One region of the Kineococcus halophytocola genome, then DNA from elsewhere that is predicted to be linked to it. Evidence: riboswitches for the same ligand, from Rfam matches in the RefSeq annotation. Region 1 holds a riboswitch; the other holds the start of a gene.

Region 1 (14,065 bases):
CGCTGGGTGTTGCCGCGCACGATGGAGTCGTCGACGACGACGAGCCGCTTGCCCGCCACGACGTGCTTGAGCGGGTTGAGCTTGAGCCGGATGCCGAGCTGCCGGATCGTCTGGCTGGGCTGGATGAACGTCCGGCCCACGTAGGAGTTCTTGACCATGCCCTGGCCGTAGGGGATGCCGGACTCCTCGGCGTAGCCGATGGCCGCGGGCGTCCCGGACTCCGGGGTCGGGATGACGAGGTCGGCCTCGACGGGGTGCTCGCGGGCCAGGACCCGGCCCATCTCCACGCGCGACTCCTGGACGACCTTGCCGTTGATGGAGGTGTCCGGGCGGGCGAGGTAGACGTACTCGAAGACGCAGCCCTTGGGCTTCGCCTCGGCGAACCGGGTGCTGCGCAGCCCGTCGGCGTCGATGGCGATGAGCTCGCCGGGCTCGACCTCGCGCACGAAGCTGGCGCCGACGATGTCCAGGGCCGGCGTCTCGGAGGCCACCACCCAGCCGCGCTCGAGGCGGCCCAGGACGAGGGGGCGGATGCCCTGCGGGTCGCGCGCGGCGTAGAGCGTGTGCTCGTCCATGAAGACCAGGGAGAACGCCCCCTGCACGTGCGGCAGGACCTCGGCGGCCGTCGCTTCCAGCGTGTGGTCGGGGTCACCGGCGAACAGGGCGGTGAGGATCGCGGTGTCCGTGGTGTTGCCGCGGGCGATCTCGCTGGGCGAGGGACGACCGCGCAGCGGCGGCTGCGGGGCGCTGGGGTAGCGCTCGGTGAGCATGTCGCGCAGCGCGAACTGGTTGGTGAGGTTGCCGTTGTGGGCCAGGGCCACGGTGCCGCCGGCGGTGTCGCCGAGCGTGGGCTGGGCGTTCTGCCAGCCGCCGCCACCGGTCGTGGAGTAGCGGGCGTGACCGACGGCGATGTGCCCCTGCAGGGACTCCAGCGCCGACTCGTCGAACACCTGCGAGACCAGCCCGGTGTCCTTGAACACGAGGATCTGCTCGCCGTTGCTCACGGCGATGCCGGCTGCCTCCTGGCCCCGGTGCTGCAGGGCGTAGAGGCCGTAGAAGGTGAGCTTGGAGACTTCCTCACCCGGCGCCCAGACCCCGAAGACGCCACACGCGTCCTGAGGGCCCTTCTCGCCGGGGAGCAGGTCGTGGTTCAGACGTCCGTCACCGCGGGCCACGCCCCGAGTGTGTCACACCCCGGAACGCTTCCGGCTCCGCCGACGGGGTTGGGCCCGGGTCCCGGTGCGCCGGTCGGCGAGGACCGCGATGAGGGCACCGAGCAGGACGAACACCAGCCCGAGGGAGCAGAACAGGTACCCGAACAGGGCCTGCTGGGAGTACCCGTCCGAGGGCGGGGTGGTGATCGCGACGGCACCGGAGACGACGAAGGCGATGACCAGACCCGTCAGGGCGAAGGCCCGGAAGCGCGGTGCCCGACGGCGCGTGACCTGCACGAACGCCGTCCCCTCGCGCTCCTGCTCGGCCTCGCGCTCGGGGGCGTCCGGGGTCGGGTCCTGCGTCGGCTCGCTCACGGGGAGAACGCTACGGGCTCAGCCGGGGTCCGGTGGCACGAGGGGCAGCAGCTCGCCCAGGTCGGTCCGCTGGCCGCTGGCCTGGACCCGGCCGCCCGCGCGGGCGTCCTCGAAGGTCAGCCGGCCGGTGGCCAGCGCGACCCAGGTGGGCCCGTCCATCTCGACGACGGCGGGCGGGGTGCCGCGGGTGTGCCGGGGTCCGGCGATGACCTGGACGGCCGCGAACGGGGGCACCCGCACCTCGACGCTGCCGCCGGGGTAGCGGGCGGCGAGCTCCTCCAGGCAGTACCGGACGGCCGTGGCCAGCGCGGGCCGCGCGGGCTTCCCGCCCTCGTCCAGGACGTCCGTCACCTCGCGGACGGCGCTCAGGCCCGCAGTGGGATCGGTGCGGCGACGCGGGGGCACCCCCTCATGCTGCCACCGGCCCGACCGCGGCTCAGCGCGGCCGGCGGTAGAACGGCAGGGGCACGACCTCCGCGGGCAGCTCGGTCCCCCGCACGTCGACGCCGAGGTGCGTGCCGGGCTCGGCCAGCGCGGCGTCGACGTACGCCATCGCCACGGGGTACCCGAGCGTCGGCGAGAGCGCCCCGCTGGTGACGACGCCGACCGGTTCCCCGGCGGCGAGGACCGCGTACCCGGCGCGCGGTGCCCGCCGGCCCTCGCCGCGCAACCCCACGAGCACGCGCGCGGGCGGCTCCTGGGCCAGGCGCTGCAGCGCCTCCAGCCCCACCGCCCCGTCCTCCTTGTCCAGGACCACGACGCGCCCCAGCCCGGCCGCGAACGGGGTGACGTCCCGGCTGAGCTCGTGCCCGTACAGCGGCATCCCGGCCTCCAGGCGCAGGGTGTCGCGGCAGGCCAGCCCCGCCGGGACCCCGCCGTGCTCGCGGGTGGCGGCCAGCAGGGCGTCCCACACCTCGCGGGTGCGCTCGACGGGGACGAAGACCTCGAACCCGTCCTCGCCGGTGTACCCGGTGCGGGCCAGGAGCACCTCGACACCGGCCAGGACGGCGGTGACCGCGCGGTAGTAGCGCAGCGCCGCGAGGTCCACCCCGGACGCCCCGTCCAGCAGCGGGGCGACGATCGCGACGGACGCCGGCCCCTGGACGGCGACCAGACCCCAGCGGGCCGTCTCGTCGGCGACGTGGGCGTCGAAGGGGCGGGCGCGGTCGGCCAGGGCCACGACGACGGGCTCGACGTTGGCCGCGTTGGCCACGACGAGGAACTCCTCCTCGCCCAGGCGGTACGTGACGAGGTCGTCGACGATCCCGCCGTCGTGGTCGACGACCATCCCGTAGGCGGCCCGGCCGACGGCCATCGTCGAGGGGCGCCCGACGAGCGCGGCGTCGAGGGCGCGGCCGGCCTCGGGGCCGGTGACGCGGACCTCGCCCATGTGCGAGAGGTCGAACAGCCCCGCGGTGGCCCGCACGGCCCCGTGCTCGGCGAGGTCGGAGGCGTAGCGCAGCGGCATCGACCAGCCGGCGAAGTCGGTGAAGGACGCGCCGAGCTCGGCGTGCGCGGCCGCCAGCGGGCTCGCGGCGGGCGTGGTCTCGGCGGCGGTCTCGGGGGTGGTGCTCGTGCTCACGGGGCTCCTCTCGTCGCGGCCGCGCGGCGCGGCCGGGCTGGACCCCCTCTGTCGCGGAACCTGAGAGCTTCACCGTCACCGGTTGCCCAGCAACGGTTTTCCCCGTGGGTGAGGACCTCGCGGTCCTGCTTTCCAGAGCGGCCTGCCCGTGGCGGTCCGTGGACCTGAGAGGTTCCGGGGTGATTGCTCCTTCGGTGCCCGCCGCGGACGGCGGGGCTCTCCCGCCGGGGCGGAGCGGCCGAGTGTTCAGTTGTCCCGCACAGCGTGGCACACCGGCGGCCCCGACCGGGACCTCGCGGCTCCCGGTGCCGTGGGGGCACGGGGGCCGACCGGTCCTGCCGCGCCCTGCACGGTCGCTGTTCAGAGTCGGACGACCTCCCCGGTCGTGGCGCTGCGGGCCGCGGCCTCCAGCACCACGAGACCCGCGACGGAGTCGGCCGGGTCGACGGGCACGGGGAGGCCGTCGGTGACCGCCGCCGCGAACGCCGTGTAGAAGTCGCGCCAGTCGGCGCGCTCCGCAGGGATGCGGGTGCTCGACGCGCCGCGGTGCAGGATCGGCCAGGACGCCTGCGGGACCTCGCCCCACCCGGGGTCGGCCGGCGTCCCTCCGGCCATCAGGACGTCGGCCTGCCGATCGTCAGCCGGGACCTCGAGGATCGCGTCGGTGCCGAACACCCGGAAGCGGGGCCCGGGGCGACCGTGGAGAGCGAGGTCGCCGACGACCTCCGACACGACCCCGGACGCGTGTCTCACCTGCAGGGCGAAGCGCTCCGGGGAGACGTCGGCGTACACCGACGCCACGGGCCCGGCGAGCTGCAGCACCTGGTCGACGACGTGGGCACCGAGGTCGAGGAGGATCCCGCCGCCGGAGTCGGGCACACCTCCTGGTGGCGCGAACTGCTCCAGGCGCGACTCGATGCGTCGCACCTGCCCCAGCGCCCCCGACGCCACCACGGCCCGGGTGGTGCGGAAGTCGTTGTCGTAGCGCCGGTTCTGGTAGGTGCTGAGCAGGACCCCGGCCGCCCGGGCCGCGTCGACGCACCTCTGCGCCGCGCTCGCGTCGAGGGCGAACGGCTTGTCGCACACGACGGGCAGCCCGAGGTCCACCGCCTCGAGGACCAGGTCGGCGTGCGTGTCCGCCGTCGTCGTGACGGTGACCGCGTCGACGAGGCCGGAGGCGGCCATCGAGGCCAGGTCGTCGAACGCGACCGCACCGGTGTGGTCCGCGGCGAGCTCCGCCCGACGTCGCGGCGAACGGGTCACCGCGGCGGTCAGCGCGCACCCTTCCGCACGGGCGACGAGGGGGGCGTGGAAGAAGCGCCCGCCCTTGCCGTACCCGACCAGTCCGAACCTCACGGTCATCAGTCGTTCCTCTCCGCTCCGTGGTCGGAGCGCTCAGCACCGCGGGACGGTGCGCACGGTTCCCGTGGACGGCCTGCTCGTCCTGACGTCAGAGCTCCCCCGTGAGGAACTGGGCGCGGCCGTACCCGAAGGACCAGTCGGCGTCCCCGTTCTCGACGATCGAGACGACGACGTCGCTGCCGGCCGTTCCGGCCGCTTCCAGGTTGCGGACGAGCAGGTGGTGGAAGGCGACCTTCTGCTCCTGGGGGCGGGCGCGGCTCGTCACCTGCAGCAGCACGACACGGTCGGTGCGCTCGATGCCGAGTCCGGTGTCGTGGACGACGAGCTCACCGGCGGGGTGCTGGTGGACGACCTGGTACCGGTCCCCCTCCGGGACGTCGAACGCCTCCACGACGGCCGCGTGGGCAGCGTCGAGCAGGGCACCCAGTTGCGCCGGGGTTCGGCCGGCGACGACGTCGAAGCGGAGCAGGGGCACGACAACCTCCTCATAGTTTGTCCTGTCATTGTGACATATGAATCGGCGGGGGCGCCGTGGTCCCGCGGATCACGAGGTGCGGCTCGACGACCACGTCCACGCTCTCGCGCTCGATCCCCTCGACCCGTTCGACCGCGAGGCGGACCGCCGCCCGGGCCTGCCCGGCCGGGTCCTGACCCACCGAGGTCAGCTGCACGTGCCCGAGCCGGGCGAGCGGGCTGTCGTCGTACCCGGCCACCGAGACGTGCCGCGGCACGTCCCTCCCCGCCCTCAGGAGGGCGTCGAGCACCCCGAGGGCGACGCGGTCGTTGGCGGCCACCACCGCCGTCGCCGGAGTGCGCGCGGCGAGCAACCGCTGCGCGGCGCGTACCCCGGCCTCCTCGTCGAACCCCGCCTCGAGGGTGCGACCCAGGATCTCGAACTCCGCAGCCGCGGCCTCGAACCCGGCGCGGCGGTCGGCGGCGATGTCCCCGCGACCACCCGAGACGTGGACGAGGTCGCGGTGCCCGAGGGAGACGAGGTGCTCGACGACCAGCCGGAGACCGACCTCGTCGGACGCACGGACGACGTCCGGACCCGCGCCGGTCACCGTCCGCGGCCGGCGCCCCAGGACCACCGCGGGGGCACGGGCGTCCCACCGCTGCAGCTCGGCGGAGTCGGCTTCCGGCCCGAGCAGCAGCAGGGCCTCGCACCGGGAGTCCAGGAGCGTCTCGACCGCGGCCCGCTCACCCCGGGTGCGCGTCACGGGGGCCAGCACGAGCTCGTACCCGGCGTCCTCGGCCGCCGCCTGCAACTCCTCGACGAGCTCGGCGTGGAAGGCGTTGCGAACGGTCATCGCCACACCCAGCAGCCGCGTCCGGCGCAGGGCCAGGGAGCTCGCCGCCCGGTTCGGCCGGTAGCCGAGCTCCTCGGCGGCCCGCAGGACGCGCGCGGCCGTCTCCGCGCTCGGGCCGGGCGCACCGCGCAGCGCCAGCGACACCATCCCCTTCGAGATGCCGGCGCGGGCGGCCACGTCGGTGATGGTCGGGCGGCCGGTGGAGCCCTGCGGCACGGAACCTCCTGGGCGGCTTGACACGGGAGCGGGTCGAACCGATTCTAGTCGATGTCTTTCAAACCGGTTTGAAAGCTGCTCACGCACCGAGGACGGTGCGCGTCACCGCTACCGGAAGGCTCCCCGTGTCCTCTCCCCGCACGCGACCGCTGGGTGTCGCCGTCATCGGCGCCGGCATGGCCGGCCGCGCCCACATCGCCGGCTACCGCGCCGCCACCACGCTGGCCGGCGGCGCCTACGGGGAGGGCCTGCCACCGGTCCGCCTCGTGGCCGTCGCCGACGCCCACGCCCCCTTCGCGCAGGCGGCCGCCGCACGGTACGGCTACGAGCGCGCCGAGACCAGCTGGCAGACGATCGCCGAGGCGGACGACGTCGACGCCGTCAGCGTCGTGGTCGCCAACCACCTGCACCGCGAGATCGTCGAGGGCCTGCTGGCCGCCGGCAAGCACGTCCTGTGCGAGAAGCCGTTGGCGCCGTCGGTCACCAACGCCGAGGCCATGGTCGCCGCCGCGGCCGAGCACCCCGACCTCGTCGCCGCCGTCGGGTTCACGTTCCGCCGTTCCCCGGCGATCAACGCCCTGCGCGAACAGGTCCTGAACGACCACCTCGGTGCGGTCCGCCACTTCAACGGGCACTACTGGTGCGACTACGCCGCCAACCCGAACGCGCCCATCAGCTGGCGGTACAAGGGCGGCCCGGGCTCGGGGGCGCTGGCCGACATCGGCAGCCACCTGGTCGACCTCGGTGAGTTCTTCTGCGGGCCGCTGGAGTCGGTGCGAGGCACCGTCTTCTCCCAGGTCACCACGCGCCGACCCAAGCCCGTGGGTGCGGTCGTCGGGCATGCCATGGCCGAGGTCGGCACCGAGTTCGAGGACGTCGAGAACGAGGACCTGGTTACCTTCACCGCCTCCTTCGCCGGCGGCGCCACAGGCACCTTCTCGGTGTCGCGCATCGCGCACGGGCTGCCCAACGGCCTCGGCTTCGAGATCTTCACCGAGAACGGCGCCGGGGCCTTCGACCTCAACCGCACGGGCGAGTTCACCATCGCCGACGCGACCGCGCCGAACGCCGTCAACGGGTACCGTCAGGTCCTCGTCGGCCCCGAGCACCCCTACGTCGCCGGCGGCCTGCCGATGGACTTCCCCAGCGTCGGGCACGGCCAGAGCGACTTCTTCACGTTCCAGTGCCGGGCGTTCCTCAACGAGATCGCCGGCGGGGTCGGCACCCCGATCGGCGACCTGCCCGTGGTGCCGCCGATGACCCACGGCCTGCACAACCTGCGCGTGCTCGAGGCGGTCACCAGGGCCGCCGACGGCACGGGCGAGACCGTCTCCGTCGACTGAGAGGAACCACCGGTGAAACTGGGCGTCTACAACGCGATCCTGCACGACCGCCCGCTGCCCGAGGCACTGAAGGTCATCGCCGACCTGGGCCTGACCGGCATCGAGCTGAACACCGGCGGGTTCCTCCCGCCCGTGCACATCCCCACCTTCGACGACATCCTCGTCAGCGACACCGCGCGCGACGACTTCCTCGGGGTCTTCGAGGGCACCGGCGTCTCGATCGCGGGGCTGAACTGCAACGGCAACCCGCTGCACCCGAACGAGATCATCGGCGGCAGGCACGCCGAGGACGTCCGCCGCTCCATCCGGCTGGCCCACCGCCTCGGAGAGCACCGCGTCGTCACGATGTCCGGACTGCCCGGCGCCGAACCCGGCGCCAGCCACCCGACCTGGGTGGTCAACGCGTGGAACTCGCGCGACCTCGACATCATCGAGCACCAGTGGTCGGTGGCGGTCCCCTTCTGGAAGGAGATCGACGCGCTGGCCCGCGATCACGACGTCAAGGTGGCCCTGGAGCTGCACCCGCAGAACGTCGTCTTCAACCCGGCGAACACGCGCGAGCTCGTCGAGCGCACCGGTGCGACCAACGTCGGCGTCGAGCTCGACGCCTCGCACCTGTTCTGGCAGCAGATGGACCCGGTGGCCGTCGTGCGCGACCTGGGGCCGTTGGTCTTCCACGCCGCCGCCAAGGACGTCCGCATCAACCCCGCGGCTGCGATCTACGGCGTGCTGGACAACCGGTTCCGCCGGCTCGACCCGTCGGAGGACCGCACGAACCTCGGTGGCGACGAGTGGGTCAACGAGTGGCCGAAGGAGTCCGCGTGGGACTTCGTCGCTCTCGGCAAGGGCCACGACACCGCGTTCTGGGCCGAGTTCCTCCGCGCCCTGCACGAGGTCGACCCCGACATGGTCTGCAACATCGAGCACGAGGACGTCTCGCTCGGCCGCGTCGAGGGCCTCGAGGTGGCGGCCGCCGTCCTGCTCGAGGCCGCGCGAACGGCGGGCGTTTGAGAGGAGCGGGGATGCTGGGGGCGGGGAGGCGCGAGAAGCTGTTCGCACGACGGTCGACGACGCCCGACGCTCCCCGGCACCGGGAGGTCCGACGCGGTCCACTCCTGGTCCCTGGACCGCACCCTGAAGCACCTGCCCCTGCTCGACCTCCCGCAGCAGCTGCGGATCCCCGGTCACCGCACGGTGCAGCTGTGCCACTTCCACCTGCCCCACCGCGACGCCGGCTACCTCGGCGGACTGGGCGCCGCCCTCGCCGAGGCCGGTGTCGAGCTGGACGCGCTCCTCGTCGACGACGGTGACCTGACCCACCCGGACGAAGGCCCCCGCCACGAGGCGTCGATCTCCAACCGGGTCGCCGACGCGGCCGACGTCACCGCGATCCTCGACCCCCTCGACGGGGCCGTCGGCCTGCTCGTGGCCCTGGGGAACTGGACCGGCCCGGGCAAGTACGCCGACCTCGCCGCCGTGACGCGGTTCGCCGAGACCTGCCACGCCAAGGTCCACCGGAACGGGCCCGACGTCGACGCGCAGGGCTACCGCCGCAACGTGTCCACCGTCCTGGAGCACGGGCACACCGGGCCGTTCTGCCTCGTCTGCGACGCGACCGACGACGAGTGGGCCGGCCTGGAGGTCCAGCGGGCGATCGTGCGCGAGCTCCCGGCGTGAGGCGGCCGGACGGCCCCGACAGTTCCCACCAGTTCGGACCGCGATCCTCCCGGCGATCCCGGCCCGACGTCGTCGTCCTGAACCGTGGCCGCCGCTGCGCCCGAGGGCCGGCCCGCCGGTGTCCTCGCTCAGAACCGGAAACGACCGACGAGGGCCTGCAGGTCCTGTGAGGCCTGGGCGACCTCCGCCGCAGTGGCGGCTGTCGTCTCGGCGCTGCGTGTCGTCTCCTGGGCCCCCGCGGCGATGCCGCTGATGTTCGCCGCGATCTCCTGCGACCCGCCCGAGACCTCCGTCACGTTCCGGACCATCTCACTGGTCGTGGCCGACTGCTCCTCCACCGCGGCGGCGATGGTGGCCTGCAACCCGTCGATCTGGGCGATGACGTCGGCGATCTGGGCGATGACCCCGGTCGCCGCCCCCGCGTCGGCCTGCGTGGCGTTCACCTTCGTGACGATCTCCTCGGTCGCCCGGGCGGTCTGCTGGGCCAGTTCCTTGACCTCCCCGGCCACGACGGCGAACCCCTTGCCGGCGTCGCCGGCGCGGGCGGCCTCGATGGTGGCGTTGAGGGCCAGCAGGTTCGTCTGCTCGGCGATGGAGGTGATGAGCTTGACGACGTCGCCGATCTCCCGGCTCGAGGCGCCCAGGCGGGTGATCGTGGCCTCGGCGTCCTGGGCGGCGGTCACCGCGGTGGCGGCGGTCTGGGAGGCCTGCGCGGTGGAGGTGGCGATCTCGCGGATGGCCGAGGTCATCTCGTCCCCGGCCGCCGCGACGGTCCCGATGTTCGCGCTGATCTCCTCGGTCGCCGCGGAGACGACGTGCGCCTGCGAGGCGGACTCGGCCGCACCGGCGGACAGGACGTCGGCCACGGAGGTCAGCTGGCGGGACGAAGAGGACAGGTCGCCGGCATGCCCGGACAACTGCTGCATGACCTGGGCCAGGGAGGAGATGGAGGCGTCGAGGGCTCGGGACAACGCCCCGAGCTCGTCTTTGCTCTCGTAGCCGACACGCTGATCCAGGCGCCCGTCGGCCAGCCCTTCGACCACGGCCACCGTCCGCGTCAGCGGGCGCACCACTGATCGGGTGATGAGGGTGAGCAGCGTCAGGGCGACCGCCAGACCGAGAACGGCGACGGACAGCAGCTCCACCACGGAGCGGCGGAACGCCGCCCGACCGTCCGACGCCGCCACCTGCGCTGCCTTCGACTCCGCCAGCTGCATGTCGTCCAGCGTGGTGTTGATGTCGGCGAAGGCCTTCAACGCGGGCGAGGCGCGGTAGGCAGCCACCCAAGCGGCGTTGTCCCCCTTGATCGCCTCCGGGTCCAGGTCCTCGACGCGGGCCTGGCGGTAGGTGGCGAGGTTTGCTCGGAAGCTGTCGCGCTGCACCTGCGTGCTGCTCGGAGACGAGGCGAGGTACTCCTCCCAGGCCGCGTCGACCTCGGCGTCGTGCCCAGCCCGGTTCTTGTCCCGCACCTCCGCGGTCTTCACCTCCGGCTCCTGGGTGATGAGCATGTCGGTGTTGTCCTTGGCCGAGGAGTTGAAGGAGGCCCGTACCCGGCCCAGCGCGACCGCTGACTGCACGTTGTGGTCGTACATCTCCTGCTGCCCGGCGGAGAGGTCGTGGGCGAGGTCGACCGACACGGCGGTCAGCCCCCCGGTCATCACCAGGACCAGCAACCCGACACCGGCCAGCTTGGAACCGACTGTCATGTCACGGATGAACCCCATCGCCCTGCTCCTGTCCGCCCTGCTTCGGTAGTGGCAGCGGTACTGCCGGCGGAACGTCGGAATCCGTCCAGCCGCCCGGTGACGACCGCACCGGACGGCTTCACCGCATCGGAGTGATCGCGTCGGTGCAGCCGCCAGAGGGAGTCGCACCCAGCTCATCGACCGGGCGTGGAAGAACATGAGCCTCGCGTCGTCCCCGGTTCCCGGCGTCCGGGGTCCGGGCGTCTCCACCCCCGCGGGGAGCGGCCACCCTTCCCCTGCACGAGGCCCCGGCGAGTCGCGCTCGCCGGGGATCGGAAGCGGGTCGGGTCAGTGGTGGTCCGCCGTCACCCAGGTCGCGGTGGCGTCAACGGTGGGCGAAGCGGCGGTGGATCGACGTCCCTGAGCTTGACCAGGACGCCCTCCCGTTCGGGGCTGGGGATCGCTCCACCACGTCGCGCAGTGCCGCGTCGACGGGCGCTGGAACGGCTCACCCTCACCCCGTCCAAGATCAACCGCGGCGGAGACGACCGGCGACCGCAGGCTGGTCACGACCGCGGCGGGGCACTCGTCGTCCGTCGCACCACCAGTGAGGCCGGAACCCGGTGCACCCGCCCGGTCCGCACACCTCCGTCGATCCGTTCGCTCAGCCACCGCGCGGCTTGCAGTCCGATGGCCATCGTCCCGTTGTCCACAGAGGTCAGCGACAGGTGCCGGATGGTGGCGAGGTAGGTGTTGTCGTACCCGACGATCGAGACGTCCTCGGGCACGCGCAGGTCCAGGTCGTGGGCCGCCGACAACGCCCCGATGGCGGCGAGGTCGTTGTACGCGACCACCGCCGTCGGTCGATCCGTCGCGGCCAGCGCACGGCGTGCCGCGGCGTACCCGCTCTCCTCGCTCATCCCGCCCGGGACCACCACGGGCGTCAGCCCAGCCCTGGACATCGCCCCCCGGTACCCCTGCTCGCGCAGCTCGCCCACGTGCCCGGGGCCGCGCAGGTGCGTCACCGAGGTGTGACCGAGCTCGATGCAGTGCTCCGTGGCCGCGGTGGCACCGTCGACGTCGTCGTTCACGACGACGTCCGAGCCCAGACCGGCGGGCTCGTAGGTGCCCGCCAGCACGATCGGCACGAGGGTCGCGGCACGGCGAAGCTCCTCGTCGTCCTCGGTGGTGCCGACCACCACGATGCCGTCGACCTGCTGCTGCAGGAGCTTGTCGACGGGAGAACCACCGACCCGGCGGGTCGTCGCGGAGTCGACGAGCACGGTCGAGAGGCCGACGGTCTCGAGGGTGGCCGTCAGGCCGGTGAGCAGATCGACGAACCAGGGGTTGCGCAGGTCGTTGAGGAGCACGCCGACGGCGTTCGAGCGCCGCGTCCCGAGCGCCTGCGCCACCCGGTTGGTGCGGTAGCCCAGCTCGTCGATGGCGCGGGACACCGCCGTCCGACGAGCCTCACTGACTCCCGGATCACCCCGCAGGACCAAGGAGACCAACGACTTCGACACCCCGGCCCTCGCCGCCACGTCACGGATGGTGGGCGTTCGGGCCGTCGACACGCCTCAAGCCTAGCGTTAGACTGGACCGGTCCATTTTGTCCATCGCCCTCCGACCAGGCCGCTGGACACCGCGTTCGACGCACAGGAGCACCGTGGCCCCCAAGATCTCGATGAACGTGACCACCACGTTCTTCGGCAACGTCGTCCAGGACGTCCGCCTGGCGAAGGAAGCCGGGTACACCGGCATCGAGCTGCAGAGCCCGAAGCTCTACCGCTACCTCGACGCCGGTTTCGACGTCCACACCCTGCCGGAACTGCTCGACGGCCTGGAGGTGACCGGCCTGGGCGCTGTGCTCGACATCGAGCGCCAGGGCACCGCACGCGATGAGTACCTGGCCGAGGTCGACCGCATGTGCGCCGTCGCAGCCGTCGTCGGTGCCCCCATCGTCCAGCTGTGCACCGGGCCGGTGGACTGGAACGTCGTCAAGGACTTCAGGGCCGGGCGCCTGGCCGCCGACGACGGTCGCTACCGGGCGACCCTGGGACTGGACGAGGCCGAAGCCGTCCGCGTCACCGGCGCCAACGTGCGCGAAGCCGCCGACATCGCCGCCGGGTACGGCCTGGACCTCTACCTCGAGCCCCTGGCCTGGGCGAGGTTGAACCGCTGCCGGCACACACTGGCCCTCATCGAAGAAGCCGGTCGGGACAACGTCGGCATCGCGCTCGACACCTGGCACTTCTGGACGACGGGCGACACGCTCGACGAGGTCCGGTCCCTGCCCGCTGAACTCATCAAGGCCGTCCACCTGTCCGACGGCTTCGACCTGGACCGCGAGCACGACGTCCCTGACCAGTCCCACCACCGCAACGTCGTCATCGGTGGTGGTTCGATCCCCCTGCAGCAGTGGGTCGACGCGGTCAAGGAGACCGGCTACGCCGGCTGGTGGGTGACGGAGATGTTCTCCGACCGGGCCAACGAACTCGACCCAGCCACGGTCGCACGCACCATGCGCGACCTGACCGCCATCCTCGTGAGCTGAGGAGCTCACAGTGCAACGCTTCGCCCTCATCGGCGCCGGCTTCATCGGCGCGGTCCACGCAGCATCTCTCGCAGCACATCCAGAGGTGGACTTCGTCGGCGTGCACGACGTCGACACCACCCGCGCAGGGACACTGGCCACCCGCTTCGGGGCACGCGTCCTGGACGGGGCGGAGGTCTTCGACGCCTCGCACCTGGACGCCGTCTTCATCGCGTCCTCGACCGACACCCACGCCCAGCACCTGCGGTCCGCAGCCGACGCCGGGCTCGCCGTCCTGTGCGAGAAACCGATCGCAGCGGATCTCGCCGAGGCCGTCGCCGTCAGCGAGCACGTCCGAGCCAGCGGCGTCCCCGCGATGCTCGACTTCAACCGCCGCTTCGACCGCGACCACGCTGAACTGCAGCGCGTCGTGGCCTCGGGCGGTGTCGGCGACGTCGAGCTCATGCAGCTCACCTCACGCGGCCCGAGCCTGCCGCCCTCGGAGTACCTGCGGTCCTCGGGCGGTCAGCTCCGGGACCAGACGGTGCACTTCTTCGACCTGGTCCGGTGGATCAGCGGTCAGGACCCCGTGTCGGTCTTCGCCACGGGCTCGGCGCTGGTGGACCCGTCCATCCGTGAGTTCGGTGACGTCGACACCTCGGTGACGACCCTGACCCTGCCGAGCGGTGCGCTCGTGCAGATCGACAGCGTCCGCCGCACCGGCTACGGGTACGACGAACGCATCGAGGTCATGGGTGCGACCGGTCTGGTCGAATCCGGTCGCAACCGCCGAGGGAACCTTACCCGGTACAGCGCCGGGCACGTCGT
Region 2 (14,065 bases), on a different contig from region 1:
CCGCTGGAGCAGCGCGAGCGCGCGGCGCAGCTGCACGCCCGGTTCCGCAACGACACGTCCGACTTCCTCACCTACCTCAACCTGTGGTCCTACCTGCAGCACCTGCAGGCCGACCTGTCCAGCTCGGCGTTCCGCCGTCGGGTGAAGGCCGAGATGCTGCACTTCCTGCGCATCCGGGAGTGGCAGGACACGTTCTCGCAGCTGCGCCGGGTCGTGCGGGACCTGCAGTTCGAGGTGCCGCGCGCCGAACCCGCCGAACTGGCCGAGGGGGAGGTGTTCCCCGACCCCGGGTACGACGCCGACGCCGTGCACCGGTCGCTGCTCGCGGGGTTGCTCGGGAACATCGGCCTCAAGGACGTCCGCGAGGAGAAGTCCGGGACCGGCGACCGGGGCGGGCGCCGTGAACCGCGCCGCGCCCAGGTCGAGTACCTGGGTGCGCGCGGGGCGAAGTTCGCGGTGTCCCCGGGGTCGGCGTTGGGGCGGAAGAACCCCGACTGGGTCGTGGCGGCCGAACTCGTCGAGACGTCCCGGTTGTGGGCGCGCGTCGTGGGCGGGATCGACCCGCGCTGGATCGAGCCGCTGGCCGAGCACGTCGTCAAGCGCACGTACTCCGAACCACGGTGGTCGCGCAAGCGCGCGGCCGTCGTCGCGACCGAGCGCGTCACGCTCTACGGGGTCCCGGTCGTGGCCGGCCGCACCGTCGCCTACGGCGGGATCGACCCCGAACTCTCGCGGGACCTGTTCCTGCGGCACGCCCTCGTCGAGGGGGACTTCGAGACGCGGCACGCGTTCTTCCACCGCAACCGCGAACTCCTCGCCGAGGCCGAGGAGCTGGAGCACCGCGCGCGGCGGCGCGACATCGTCGTCGACGACGAGGTGCTGTTCGCGTTCTACGACGCGCGGGTGCCCGCCGACGTCGTCTCCGGCCGGCACTTCGACGCCTGGTGGAAGCAGGCGCGGCGCGAGGACCCCGAGCTGCTGACGTTCGACCCGGCGATGCTCGTCACCGAGGACGACGCGGTGAGCGAGGAGCAGTTCCCCCGCACCTGGCGCCAGGGTGACCTGGACTTGGCGCTGGAGTACGTCTTCGACCCCGGCTCGGCCGCCGACGGGCTGACCGTCGAGGTCCCCGTCGAGGTCGTCAACCGCTTCGACGACCGCGACCTGCTGTGGCAGGTGCCGGGTTTCCGGCACGACCTGGTGACGGCGATGATCCGCTCGCTGCCCAAGGAGCTGCGCCGCAACCTCGCCCCTGCACCGGACAAGGCGAGCCGGTTCCTGGAACGGGCCGAACCCCGGCGCGAGGAGTTCTGGGCCGCCTTCGAGCGGGAACTGCCCGCCCTGGGGGACGGCACGGAGATCTACGAGCAGGACGTCGACTGGTCCAGGGTGCCCGCGCACCTGCGGCCCACGTTCCGCGTCCGCGGCGCGGACGGGTCGGTCATCGCGGCCGGCAAGGACTTCCCCCGCCTGCGGACCCAGCTGGAGACGACGGTGGAGGAGACCCTGACGGCGGCCGCCGACGACGTCCAGCGCACGGGCGCGACGTCGTGGGCGGGCCTGCCCGACCCGGTCCCGGCCACGCACACCAGCGTGGTCCGCGGCACCGACGTCACCTCCTTCCCCGCCCTGGTGGACGAGGGGGAGACCGTGGGGCTGCGGACGTTCCCGACGGAGGCCGCGGCGCGCACGGCCCACCGCGAGGGGGTCCTGCGGCTGCTGCTGCTGGCCCTGCCGTCCCCGGTCCGCGCCGTGCAGGACGGTCTGGCCAACGACGCCAGGCTGCTGCTGGCCCGTGCCCCGCACGGGAACGCGAACGCCGTCGTGGCCGACGCCGCGCACGCCGCGGCGGCGCACCTCCTGCAGGAGCACGGGGGGGCCGACGTCCGGACGCGGGCGGCCTTCGAGGCGCTCGTGGCCGCCGTGCGCCCCGGGTCCACCGACCTCACGGCCACGACCGTGGACCGGACCCTGCGCGTGCTGCGCACGGCGGCCGCGGTCGAGCGGAACATCTCGCGCACGAGCAGCCTGGCCCTGGTGCCCTCGCTGGCCGACGTGCGCGAGCAGTTCACCGGCCTCGTGCACGCGGGGTTCGTCGCGCAGACGGGCCTCGAGCGGCTGCCGGACCTGCTGCGGTACCTGCAGGGCATCGACCGCCGGCTCGCGACCATGCCGGACAACCCCCAGCGCGACCGGGTGCGGATGGCCGAGTTCACCCGGGTGCGCGAGCAGTGGCGGACCGCGGTGCGCAGGGCCGGGGAACGCTCGGGCGGACCGGTCCCGCCCGAGCTCGCGCGGCTGCGCTGGACGCTGGAGGAACTGCGCCTGCAGAAGTTCGCGCCGGGGGTTCCCACGGCCCACCCGGTGAGCGACGAGCGCGTCCTCAAGGCCCTCGCCGAGCTCGCCCAGACCCGCCCCTGACCCCTTGCGCTCGCGCGAGGAGAGTGCTACATCATTGTCAGGGCACCGGCCCGGCCCGGTGCTCGGTTGGTAGCGCATCTCCTTCTCTCGCACTGGAGGTGGTGGCCATGTTGATGCGCACTGATCCCTTCCGGGAACTCGACCGGCTCACGCAGCAGGTCCTCGGGACGACGGCCCGACCGGCCGTCATGGCGATGGACGCGTGGCGGGCGGGCGAGGAGTTCGTCGTGGAGTTCGACCTCCCAGGCGTGGACCCCGCGACCGCCGAGCTCGACGTCGAGCGGAACGTCCTGACGGTGCGGGCGCACCGTCCGGTGCACGAGGGCACCGAGGAGATGATCGCCGCCGAACGCCCACGAGGGGTGTTCAGCCGCCAGCTCATCCTCGGCGACAACCTCGACACCGAGAAGATCTCCGCGACCTACGCCAGTGGCGTGCTGACGGTGCGCGTCCCCGTGGCGGAGCGGGCGAGACCGCGCCGGATCGCGGTGGAGACCGCCGACGCGCAGCAGGCGATCGGGACCTGACCGTGGCGGGGGCCGTCCTCGCGGCGGTCACCGCGCAGGTCCCGGACGTGGACCCGGACGCGACGAGGGACTGGGACGCGGAGTTCTGGTCCCTCGTCGCCGGGTTCGACGTGCCGACCGGCACGGTGACGCGCCGCCACGACGACGAGGACGGGGACGGGGTCCGGTTCGTCCGTCCCCACCACCGGACCCCGCCGGGCCGGTGGCCGGAGGTGGTCCGGCGCCCCGCCGGCCGGGAGCGCTCGCCCCCGCACCCGTGCGGGCCGGCCGGCCCCGCCGACGGGGCCGGCACGGGGCCGGCACCGGGCCGGGCCGGCCGGCGGTGCGCCGGTCGGCCGCCCCGGTGCCCGGGGCCGTAGGCTGCAGGTCCCCGGGCGGGGACCGGGAGCGGTGGCAGATCGAGGGACGGGGTCGAGGGTGGCGACGGCGCAGGGTCAGGTCGTCAGCAACCGCGTCCTGACGGTCCCCAACGCGTTGAGCTTCCTGCGGCTCGTGCTCGTGCCCGTCTTCGCGGTCCTCATCGTCCAGCGCCAGGACGGGTGGGCGCTGCTGGTCCTGGCCCTCAGCGGGGCCAGCGACTACCTCGACGGCCACCTGGCCCGGCGCTGGAACCAGGTCACGCGCCTGGGGCAGGTGCTGGACCCCTTCGCCGACCGCCTGTACATCCTCACCACGCTCCTGGGGCTGGCCTACCGCGGGTTGGTGCCGTGGTGGCTCGTCGTCGTCCTCATCGCGCGCGACCTCACGATGATCGCGACCCTGCCCGTCCTGGCGCGCCTGGGGCACAGCGCCCTGCCGGTCCACTTCCTGGGCAAGGCCGGCACGTTCTGCCTGCTCTACGCCTTCCCCCTGCTGCTGCTCGGGGAGGTCTCCACGACGCTGGCGCTGCCCGCCGGGGCCCTCGGCTGGGCGTTCGCCCTGTGGGGGACCGGGTTGTACTGGTGGGCCGGGATCCTCTACGTCCAGCAGGTCGGGCAGCTGTGGCGGGCCGAGCACCGGTGAGCCCCGTGCGCCGGCTGCGCCGGGCCCTGCACCCGGCGCCGCGCCCGGTCGACCCGCACCGCGACCCGGCGGCCAGCACGCGCCTGTTGACCGAGGTCATGGAGCGGCCCCTGGACCCCGGGTACGCCGCGGCCGCCCGCCGTCGCGCGCGGACCGGACTCCCCCCGACCCGCGCGGCCAGGACCGCGACCGTCCTCGCCCTCCTCGTCGTCGGAGCCCTCCTGGCCGTCGCCGGGGTCCGCGCGGCGGCGGGCGCACCCGCCGCCGACCGGGGCCGGACCCAGCTCGCCCAGCGGGTCCAGGACGGGACCGCCCGCGCCGACGAGCTGGCCGCCCGCGTGAGCGAGCTGCGGGCCGGCAACGCCCGGCTGGCCGCCTCCCTCGGCGGTGCCCCGGCCGCCTCGGCCGACGCCCGCGCCTCCGGGCTGCAGGTCGCGGCCGCCGCGACCGCCGTCACCGGGCCGGGGTTGTCCGTCGTCCTCGACGACGCCGCGACCCCCGCGGGGGCCCCGGCCCCCGGCCCGACCTCGGGCCGGGTCGTCGACCGCGACGTCCAGCTCGTCGTCAACGGCCTGTGGGCCGCCGGGGCCGAGGCCGTCGCCGTCAACGGTCAGCGGCTGGGGGCGCTGTCGTCCATCCGGGCCGCCGGGGAGGCGGTCCTCGTCGACTACCGGCCCCTCACCCCGCCGTACACCGTCTCCGCCGTCGGGGACCCGGCGGCGATGCAGACGGCCTTCGCCACCTCCGTGGCCGGCCGGTACCTGCAGGTGCTGCGCGACAACTACGGCCTGCGCGCCGAGGTCGCCCCCGCCGACCGGCTCGACCTGCCCGCCGCGCGCCTGGACCTGCGCTTCGCCCGGGCCGGCGCGGCGGGCCAGTAGGGTTCGGCCCCGTGATCGCAGCCGTCGGACTCGTGGTGGGTGTCCTCGCCGGGGTGCTCCTGCAGCCGGAGGTGCCGCTGGCCCTGCAGCCCTACCTGCCCATCGCGGTCGTGGCCGCTCTCGACGCCGTCTTCGGGGGTCTGCGCGCGGTCCTGGACGGCATCTTCGACGACAAGGTGTTCGTCGTCTCGTTCCTGTCCAACGCGGTGGTCGCGGCGCTCATCGTCTACCTCGGCGACCAGCTCGGGGTCGGATCCCAGCTCTCGACGGGGGTCGTCGTCGTCCTCGGCGTGCGCATCTTCTCCAACGCCGCCGCCATCCGCCGCCACCTGTTCAACGCCTGATGGGCGCCAGCTCCAGCACGGACCCGGACCCGGACCCGCGCCCCGGCCCCTGGCGCCGGCTCCGGCGGGCCGCCTCCCCCCGGGCCACCCGCGGCCAGGTCCTGGCCGGGGTGCTGTGCGCCGCCCTCGGGTTCGGCGTCGTCGTGCAGGTGCGCCAGACGGACACCTCGGACCTGGCCGACCTGCGCGAGAGCGACCTCGTGCGGATCCTGGACGACACCACCGAGCGCGGGGAGCGCCTGGCCGGGGAGCTGCAGGACCTGCAGGCCACCCGGCGGGAGCTGACCGAGGGCTCGGACCGGTCGGCCGCCGCCGAGGAGGCCGCCGCCGCCCGGGCCCGGGAGTACGGCGTCCTCGCCGGCACCCTGCCGGCCCACGGACCGGGCGTCGTGGCGACCGTCACCGACCCCGGGACCGCGCTGCGGGCGACCAACCTCATCCAGCTCGTGCAGGAGCTGCGCGACTCCGGGGCCGAGGGGATCCAGATCGGGCAGACCCGCGTCGTGGCCCAGACCGCCTTCGCCGACGGCACCGGCGGCGTCCTCGTCGACGGCCGCCTCGAACGGTCCCCGTACGTGGTGACGGTGATCGGCGACCCCGCCACGCTGGCCACCGCGCTCGACATCCCCGGCGGGGTGCGCGAGACGCTGCGCTCGGCCGGCGCCGACCTCGACGTCCAGCGGCGGCCGGGACCGGACGGCGTGTCGGTGACCGCCTTGCACGCCGTCTCGGCGCCTCAGTACGCTCGCCCGGCGTCGCCGCAGCAGTGACCCGCGGACGCACCCCGTCTCGTGAGGAGTCCCGCGTCCCATGTCGAACGTCCCCGCCGACCTGCGCTACACCAGCGAGCACGAGTGGGTGCGCGTGGAGGCCGACGGCTCCGTCCGCGTCGGGATCACCGACCACGCCCAGGACCAGCTCGGGGACGTCGTGTACGTGTCCCTGCCCGCCGAGGGGGAGCAGGTCAGCGCCGGCGGCGCGATCGGGGAGGTCGAGTCGACCAAGAGCGTCAGCGAGATCACCGCTCCCGTCTCGGGCACCGTCACCGGCCACAACCCCGGCCTGGAGACCCGCCCGGACCTGGTGAACACCGACCCGTACGGGGAGGGGTGGATGTTCACCATCACCCCCGGCGACCCCTCCGAGGTCGAGGCGCTGCTCGACGCCGAGGCGTACACCGCCCACGCGGGCTGAGCCCGTCTCCCACGCGTCCTCCCACGCGTCCTCCCACGCGTTCCCCCGCACGTCGTCCGCCGCCCGGCGGAACGTGCGGGACGCGGGCTGACCTGCGGGGTCGGTCCCGGCTAGTGTGGTGCCCGAAGATCCGAGCGTGACCGTCCGCCTGCCGTCGGTGGTCGCGTGCTCTGCCAGCGAGAGGTGGTGTCGATGTCCGCGCCGGGCTCTGAGTCGACCAACGGGCCGACGGGTCCGGAGGAGGGGGCGCCCCCCGGGGGGCCGGGTCAGGAACGACCCGTGGACTCCACGATGTCCTTCGCCGGGCTGGCCGTCCCCGAGGTGCACGAGAGCGCCGACCGCGGGCTGACGGGCGAGGACACCGAGGCGATCGAGGCGCTGCCCGCCGGGTCCGCGCTGCTCGTGGTGCGCCGGGGCCCCAACGCCGGGTCGCGGTTCCTGCTCGACGCCGAGCGCACCTCCGCCGGCCGGCACCAGACGAGCGACATCTTCCTCGACGACGTCACGGTCTCGCGCCGGCACGCCGAGTTCCTGCGCGCCCCGGACCCGGTCACCGGCCCGGGCTTCCGCGTGCGCGACGTCGGCAGCCTCAACGGCACCTACGTCAACCGCGAGCGAATCGACGACGTCCTGCTGAGCGCCGGTGACGAGGTCCAGATCGGCAAGTACCGGCTGGAGTTCCACCCGAGCCCGCGGGTGCGGCCGTGAGCGCAGCGGGAGCCCGCCCGCTCGACCCGAGCCAGCCCCGGATGACCATCGGGGAGGTCATGGCGATCCTGTCGCCGGACTTCTCCGACCTGACGATCTCCAAGATCCGCTTCCTGGAGGAGCAGGGCCTGGTCGAGCCGGGACGCACCCCCTCGGGCTACCGGAAGTTCTCCTCCGACGACGTCGACCGGCTGCGCTACGTCCTGTCGGCCCAGCGCGACCACTACCTGCCGCTGAAGGTGATCCGCGAGCACCTCGAGGCCGTGGACCGCGGTCTGGAGATCCCCGACCCGGCCGACCTCTCCCCGCGGGTGCCGGGCACCGAACCGCCCGCCACGGCCGGGGTCGAGCGCTTCGACGGCCGCGCCGCCGGTCTGCGGCTCACGCGCGGCGAGCTGCTGCGCGAGTCCGGGGTCGAACCCGAGCTGCTCGACGCGCTGGAGGGGTTCGGCGTCCTGTCCCCGGCCCCGGGCGGCCCCTGGTACGACGGTGAGGCCCTGGAGGTGCTGCGCGCCGCCTCGGCCCTGGCCGCGCACGGCATCGAGGCCCGGCACCTGCGGATGTTCCGCACGGCGGCCGACCGCGAGGTCGCGCTGGCCGAGCAGGTGGCCGCGCCGCTGCAGCGCACGGGGCAGCGCGACGAGGTCGCGCGCGAGGTCGCCGCCGCCTGCCTGCGGCTGCACACGGCCCTGGTCGCCGGCGCGCTCGGGCGCACGGTGCGCTGAGCCCGTCCCGTCGGGCACCACGACGGTGCCCAGCGGTGCCCAGCGGGGTCGAGGGGTACGGTGAACGGGTGCGAGCGCTCGATGTCGTCGGTGTCCGGGTGGAGATGCCCTCCAACAACCCGATCGTCCTGCTGCGCGAACGCGACGGTGACCGGTACCTGCCGATCTGGATCGGTGCCCCCGAGGCCAGCGCGATCGCCTTCGCCCAGCAGGGGGTCGTCCCCCCGCGGCCGTTGACGCACGACCTGCTCAAGGACGTCATCGAGGCCGTCGGCCGCCGGGTCGAGGAGGTTCGGATCGTCGACGTCAAGGACAACGTCTACTACGCCGAGCTGGCCTTCGACGGCGGGCTCACCGTCAGCGCGCGGACCTCCGACGCCATCGCGCTGGCGCTGCGCGTGGGCTGCCCCATCGTCGGGGCCGACGGGGTCCTGGACTCCGGTGGGGTGCCCGTTCCCGACGAGGACGAGGACGAGGTGGAGAAGTTCCGTGAGTTCCTCGACCACATCACCCCCGAGGACTTCGAGTCCGGGTCGGGGGAGCGTTGACGGTCCACGCGGCGGCCGTGGTCACGGAAGGGTCACGGGACGCGCCGCGCCGCGCGCCTCGTTGACGCTCCGCGAGTGCTCTTCTACGGTCTTATGGAAGGACGCTCCCGGACGAACCCTCGACCGGGTGGCGATGACGAGGAGGCCGGCGTGAGCAGTGGCGACACAGTCGCGGGGTCGTCGCGGAAGGTGTCCCGACCCGCACGTGCACAGGGCTTGCTCTTCGCCGAGGACCTGCCCGACCTCGACGAGGAGGTCGGCTACCGCGGCCAGACGGCCTGCAAGGCGGCCGGCATCACCTACCGGCAGCTGGACTACTGGGCCCGCACCGGCCTGGTCGAACCCGGGGTCCGTAGCGCGTCCGGCTCGGGGTCCCAGCGCCTCTACGGCTTCCGCGACATCCTCGTCCTCAAGGTCGTCAAGCGGCTGCTGGACACCGGGGTCTCGTTGCACCAGATCCGCACCGCCGTGACCCACCTGCGCGAGCGCGGCGTCGACGACCTCGCCCAGATCACGCTCATGTCCGACGGTGCCAGCGTCTACGAGTGCACCTCGGCGGACGAGGTGATAGATCTCGTCCAGGGCGGGCAGGGCGTCTTCGGCATCGCCGTCGGCCGCGTCTGGCGCGAGGTCGAGGGGGAGCTGGCGTCCCTGCCCAGTGAACGCCCCGCCGAGCGCGAGCAGCCCGAGACCACCGAGTCCACGGGGTCCACCGGTCCCGGCACGGTCCTGGCCGACGAGCTGTCCCGCCGCCGCGCCGCGCGCGAAGCCGGCTGACCTCCCCGCTCCTCACCCCGCGTCACTGCCTCCCCGTCCGGGAGACCTCCTCGCCCAGCGCCGGACGAGGACCCCCTGCGCGCCACCCGCCGGGTGACGGACGGTGAAGGACACGGGGGACCGCGGTGGGACCGCGGTGTCCTCAGTCCAGCAGCTCGGCGTGCGGCAGCGCCTGCAGCGCGAAGGGGTCCGTCACCCAGTCGTGCGCGTCCGGCAGCCAGATGACCGCGGCCAGCAGCGAGTCCGCCCACGTGCTCAGCAGGTCCTCGAACCCGGTCCGCCAGGCGTGCTGGTAGCTCTCGCCGTCGTCGGCCAGGACGAGCTGCTCCACGACCGCGCGGCTGGAGCCGAGGCGGACGGCGATGAGTTCCTCGTCGCGGGCGAACACCGGCAGCAGGGCCGGCGGCGCGGCCAGACCGGGTCCCTGCCCCGTGGCGCGGGCCACGGCGTCCTCCAGCCGCAGCGGGACCCACCCGCCGGGGCCGACGGTGGGGGCGCTGGTGCGGAACGTCGTGCGCACGGGGTCGACCCCGTCCACGGCCCGCCACCAGGCGCGGACGGCGCGGGGGATGAGCAGCCCCGTCTGGCGCTCGACGGCGTCGAGCTGGGCGTCCTCGACCCCCGGGCGCAGCCGGGTCGCGATGTCGGCACCGGAGCGCGTCCAGTGCGCGCGCAGCCGCTGGACCAGGCCGACGACGCGGTCGGCCTCGGGGTCCACGGCCAGCGGGCGCCGGGCCGGAGCCGACGTGGGCGTGGTGGCCCGGGCGGGCCGGACGACGCGGGCGGGGACCTCCGCGCGGGGCGAGCCGGTCAGCGGGGTGTTGGACGACGTCACGAGACCTCCTTGGACCCGCGCGGGGCGCGGGGAGAGCGGGGGCGGCACCCACAGGACGAGTGTGCGCACGACCCGTCTGGCAACGGTAGACGTAGCGCGATCTTCCTGCACCTCGTGACGGTCAGGGGGCCGGGGAGGTTCCCCCCGCTCCGGTCAGCACCCGGTCCAGCAGCGTGTCGAACTGCGCCGCGAGGGTCCTGGCGGTGCGCGTCCGCAGCGCGTGCAGGGGGGTGCCGGAGCCCTGGGACTGGGGGACCGCCACGCGGTCGGGCAGGGGGTCCAGCACCAGGTCCCCGAAGAGGCCGCGCAGTTCCTCCAGGCGGAAGCGCTGCTCGCCCGAGCGCTGGGTGAACCGGTTGACGACCACGCCCACGACCCGCGGGGCCGAGCGCAGCGAGCGCACCTCGCGCAGCGTGCGGTCCACGGCGGCGACCGAGAACCGGCTGGCGTCGGAGACGACGAGGACCGCGTCCGCGGCGCGCCAGGCCGAGCGCGTGAGGCCGTTGAGGGAGGGGGGCGTGTCCAGGAGGGCGAGGTCGTGGTCGTCGAGCTTGCGCAGGGCCCGCCGCAGCGCCTTGAGCTCCTCCTCGTCGGCGTCGGGGCTGTCCCGCCGCGCCGAGGCCGCCGAGCCGCTGACGACGTCGAGCAGACCGGGGTGGTCGTCCACCCAGCCGCTGGGGGCGACGGCGTCCTCGGCGACGCGGCGCTTGGGCGAGGCCAGGACGGCGGCGGCGTCGTGCGCGCGCTGGGCCGTCACGTCCAGACCCGACGTCGCGTCGGCCTGCGGGTCGAGGTCGACGACGAGGGTGCTGGTCCCGCGGGCCAGCGCGGCCGAGGCGAGGCCCAGCACCACCGAGGTCTTGCCGACACCGCCCTTGGCACTGCAGACGGCGAGGGTGATCACGGGGCACAACCTAGCGCCGAGGGTCCGGTGCGGGGGAGCCGGTGCGGTGGACCCCGTAGAGTGGGGCCCGGCCGTTCACCCCGCGAGGGAGAGACTCCGACCCGTTCCGGGACGGGGCGCCGAAGGGGCAACATCCCCGGAACCTCTCAGGCGGAAGGACCACGTGGGGCAGGCCGCTCTGGAACGCCCCGCCCGCGGTGCGTGACAGACGGGGAGGTCCGTCCGCGCATCGCCAGACCTCCGGAGCGTCCATGACCTCGCCGTCCCTGCCCCTCGCCCGCGACCTGCCCGAGGTCGCCCCCGAGCCCGCCGCCCTGCCGTTCAGCGCCCGCCACATCGGGCCCGACGCCGCGGCCGTGGCCCGGATGCTGGACGTCGTCGGGCTGGCCTCCCTCGACGAGCTCGTCGACCGGGCCGTGCCCGCGGGCATCCGCGACGGGGTCCTGGACCTGCCCGAGGCGCTGGACGAGACGTCGGTGACGGCCGCGCTGCGCGCCCTGGCCGGCCGCAACCGCGTCGTACCGTCCCTCCTCGGGATGGGCTACCACGGCACCCGCACCCCGGCCGTGGTGCGGCGCAACGTCCTGGAGGACCCCGCCTGGTACACGGCGTACACGCCCTACCAGCCGGAGATCTCCCAGGGCCGGCTCGAGGCGCTGCTGAACTTCCAGACCGCGGTCACCGACCTCACCGGCCTCGACATCGCCAACGCCTCCCTGCTCGACGAGGGCACCGCCGCGGCCGAGGCGATGACCCTGGCCCGGCGCACGTCCAAGGCGCCGAAGGGGGCGGTGTTCGCCGTCGACGCCGACGTCCTGCCGCAGACCCTCGCCGTCCTGCGCACGCGCGCCGTGCCGCTGGGGATCGAGCTGGCCCTCGTCGACCTCGACGCCCCCGACCCGTTCGCCGCGACCGGCGACGTGTTCGGCCTGCTCGTGCAGTACCCCGGCACGTCGGGTCGGGTCCGCGACCTCGCGGGCGTCGTCGCCGACGCCAAGGCCCGCGGGGCCGTCACCGTGGCCGCGGCCGACCTGCTGGCCCTCACCGTCCTCGTCCCGCCGGCCGAGTTCGGCGCCGACGTGGCCGTCGGGTCCAGCCAGCGGTTCGGCGTCCCGATGGGCGCCGGTGGCCCGCACGCCGCGTACATGGCCGTCCGCAAGGGCCTGGAACGCTCGCTGCCGGGCCGGCTCGTCGGGGTCTCGGTGGACGCGGACGGGAACGCGGCCTACCGCCTGGCCCTGCAGACCCGCGAGCAGCACATCCGCCGCGACAAGGCGACGTCGAACATCTGCACCGCCCAGGTGCTGCTGGCCGTCATGGCCGGGTGCTACGCGGTCTGGCACGGCCCGGACGGCCTGCGCGCCATCGGTCTGCAGGTGGCCCGCCGCGCGTCCGCGCTCGCGCAGCAGCTGCGCGAGGGCGGGGTGGAGGTCGTGCACGCGGACTTCTTCGACACCGTGCTGGCCCGCGTTCCCGGTCGCGCGGACGAGGTCGTGGCCGCCGCCCTGGAGGCGGGGGTGAACCTGCGCCGCGTCGACGCCGACCACGTCGGCATCACCGTCGACGAGACGACGTCGGAGGCGCACGTCGCCGCGGCCCTGCGCGGTTTCGGGATCGAGGCGGCCGAGGTCGCCGCCGAGGCCGCCCTGCCCGCGCACCTGCGCCGCACCTCGGAGTTCCTGACCCACCCGGTGTTCTCGCAGCACCGGTCCGAGACGGCGATGCTGCGCTACCTGGCCCGCCTGTCCGACGCCGACTACGCCCTGGACCGCGGCGCGATCCCGCTGGGGTCGTGCACGATGAAGCTCAACGCGACGACCGAGCTGGAGCCGATCTCCTGGCCCGAGTTCGCCGACCTGCACCCCTACGCCCCCGCCGACCAGCTCGCGGGCACCGCCGAGCTCGTCGCCGACCTCGAGCGCTGGCTCGCCGAGGTGACCGGGTACGACGCGGTCTCGTTGCAGCCCAACGCCGGTTCGCAGGGCGAGTTCGCCGGGCTCCTGGCCATCCGCGCCTTCCACGTGGCGCAGGGGCACGGGGAACGCACGATCTGCCTCATCCCGAGCTCCGCCCACGGCACGAACGCCGCCAGCGCGGTCATGGCCGGCCTGAAGGTCGTCGTCGTGGCGTGCGACGAGGCCGGCAACGTCGACCTCGAGGACCTGCGCGCCAAGGTCTCCCAGCATGCCGACGACCTCGCCGCGCTCATGGTCACCTACCCCTCGACCCACGGGGTCTACGAGGAGTCCATCCGCGAGGTCTGCGGCCTCGTCCACGACGCGGGCGGTCAGGTCTACGTCGACGGCGCCAACCTCAACGCCCTCGTCGGGCTGGCCCGGCCGGGGAAGTTCGGCGCCGACGTCTCCCACCTGAACCTGCACAAGACGTTCTGCATCCCGCACGGCGGTGGCGGCCCGGGTGTCGGGCCCGTCGCGGTCCGCTCCCACCTCGCGCCGTTCCTGCCCTCCACGGCCCCGGACGCCGGCGGCGTCGGGATGGTCTCGGCGGCCCCGTTCGGGTCCGCGGGCATCCTGCCGATCCCGTGGGCGTACCTGCGGCTCATGGGCCCCGACGGCCTGCGCGCCGCCACGGTCCAGGCGGTCCTGTCGGCGAACTACGTCGCGGCCCGGCTGTCCGAGGCGTTCCCCGTCCTGTACCGGGGTCCGGGCGGGCTCGTGGCCCACGAGTGCATCCTGGACCTGCGGCCGATGACGAAGGCCACCGGCGTCACGGTCGACGACGTCGCCAAGCGGCTCATCGACCACGGGTTCCACGCCCCGACGATGTCGTTCCCCGTCGCGGGCACGCTCATGGTCGAACCCACCGAGAGCGAGGACCTGGCCGAGCTGGACCGGTTCTGCGACGCGATGCTCGCCATCGCCGCGGAGGTGCAGGAGATCGCCGACGGCCGCTGGGCCGTGGAGGACTCCCCGCTGCGGCACGCCCCGCACACCGCGGCCAGCCTCGTGGGGGAGTGGGACCACCCCTACACGCGCGCCGAGGCCGTCTACCCGGCCGGGACGGACCCGCGCACGAAGTACTGGCCGCCGGTGCGCCGCATCGACGGCGCGGCCGGGGACCGCAACCTCGTGTGCTCGTGCCCGCCGCTGTCGGAGTACTGACCGGTGCGTAGGATCACCGCCAGGGGGTGATCACCGTGGAGTTCCTGGACGCCGTGCTCGACCGCAGCTGGCTGCTG

Evidence for each region. A riboswitch is a leader RNA that binds a small molecule or an ion and turns the genes downstream of it on or off. The one in region 1 is predicted to bind glycine.
Region 2: another riboswitch for glycine. It lies ahead of gcvP (aminomethyl-transferring glycine dehydrogenase); the one in region 1 lies ahead of gcvT (glycine cleavage system aminomethyltransferase GcvT).

The regions. Positions count from the first base shown of each region.
Region 1 covers NZ_JBGFTU010000006.1:149,159-163,223, forward strand. The annotation lists gene purF (amidophosphoribosyltransferase) at 1-1,175, opposite strand, end outside; gene AB2L27_RS06895 (hypothetical protein) at 1,188-1,529, opposite strand; gene AB2L27_RS06900 (sterol carrier family protein) at 1,548-1,934, opposite strand; gene gcvT (glycine cleavage system aminomethyltransferase GcvT) at 1,966-3,111, opposite strand; glycine riboswitch at 3,154-3,252, opposite strand; glycine riboswitch at 3,254-3,345, opposite strand; gene AB2L27_RS06910 (Gfo/Idh/MocA family protein) at 3,472-4,473, opposite strand; gene AB2L27_RS06915 (tautomerase family protein) at 4,562-4,948, opposite strand; gene AB2L27_RS06920 (LacI family DNA-binding transcriptional regulator) at 4,974-5,999, opposite strand; gene AB2L27_RS06925 (Gfo/Idh/MocA family protein) at 6,125-7,342, shown strand; gene AB2L27_RS06930 (sugar phosphate isomerase/epimerase family protein) at 7,355-8,353, shown strand; gene AB2L27_RS06935 (hypothetical protein) at 8,537-9,019, shown strand; gene AB2L27_RS06940 (methyl-accepting chemotaxis protein) at 9,148-10,725, opposite strand; gene AB2L27_RS06945 (LacI family DNA-binding transcriptional regulator) at 11,271-12,278, opposite strand; gene AB2L27_RS06950 (sugar phosphate isomerase/epimerase family protein) at 12,371-13,258, shown strand; gene AB2L27_RS06955 (Gfo/Idh/MocA family oxidoreductase) at 13,269-14,065, shown strand, end outside.
Region 2 covers NZ_JBGFTU010000010.1:85,151-99,215, forward strand. The annotation lists gene hrpA (ATP-dependent RNA helicase HrpA) at 1-2,421, shown strand, start outside; gene AB2L27_RS10435 (Hsp20/alpha crystallin family protein) at 2,529-2,948, shown strand; gene AB2L27_RS10440 (hypothetical protein) at 2,951-3,307, shown strand; gene AB2L27_RS10445 (CDP-alcohol phosphatidyltransferase family protein) at 3,366-3,950, shown strand; gene AB2L27_RS10450 (DUF881 domain-containing protein) at 3,947-4,831, shown strand; gene AB2L27_RS10455 (small basic family protein) at 4,843-5,175, shown strand; gene AB2L27_RS10460 (DUF881 domain-containing protein) at 5,175-5,945, shown strand; gene gcvH (glycine cleavage system protein GcvH) at 5,986-6,369, shown strand; gene AB2L27_RS10470 (FHA domain-containing protein) at 6,562-7,077, shown strand; gene ftsR (transcriptional regulator FtsR) at 7,119-7,802, shown strand; gene AB2L27_RS10480 (bifunctional nuclease family protein) at 7,871-8,350, shown strand; gene AB2L27_RS10485 (MerR family transcriptional regulator) at 8,444-9,127, shown strand; gene AB2L27_RS10490 (SMI1/KNR4 family protein) at 9,270-10,031, opposite strand; gene AB2L27_RS10495 (ParA family protein) at 10,084-10,866, opposite strand; glycine riboswitch at 10,942-11,038, shown strand; gene gcvP (aminomethyl-transferring glycine dehydrogenase) at 11,118-13,988, shown strand; gene AB2L27_RS10505 (NfeD family protein) at 14,015-14,065, shown strand, end outside.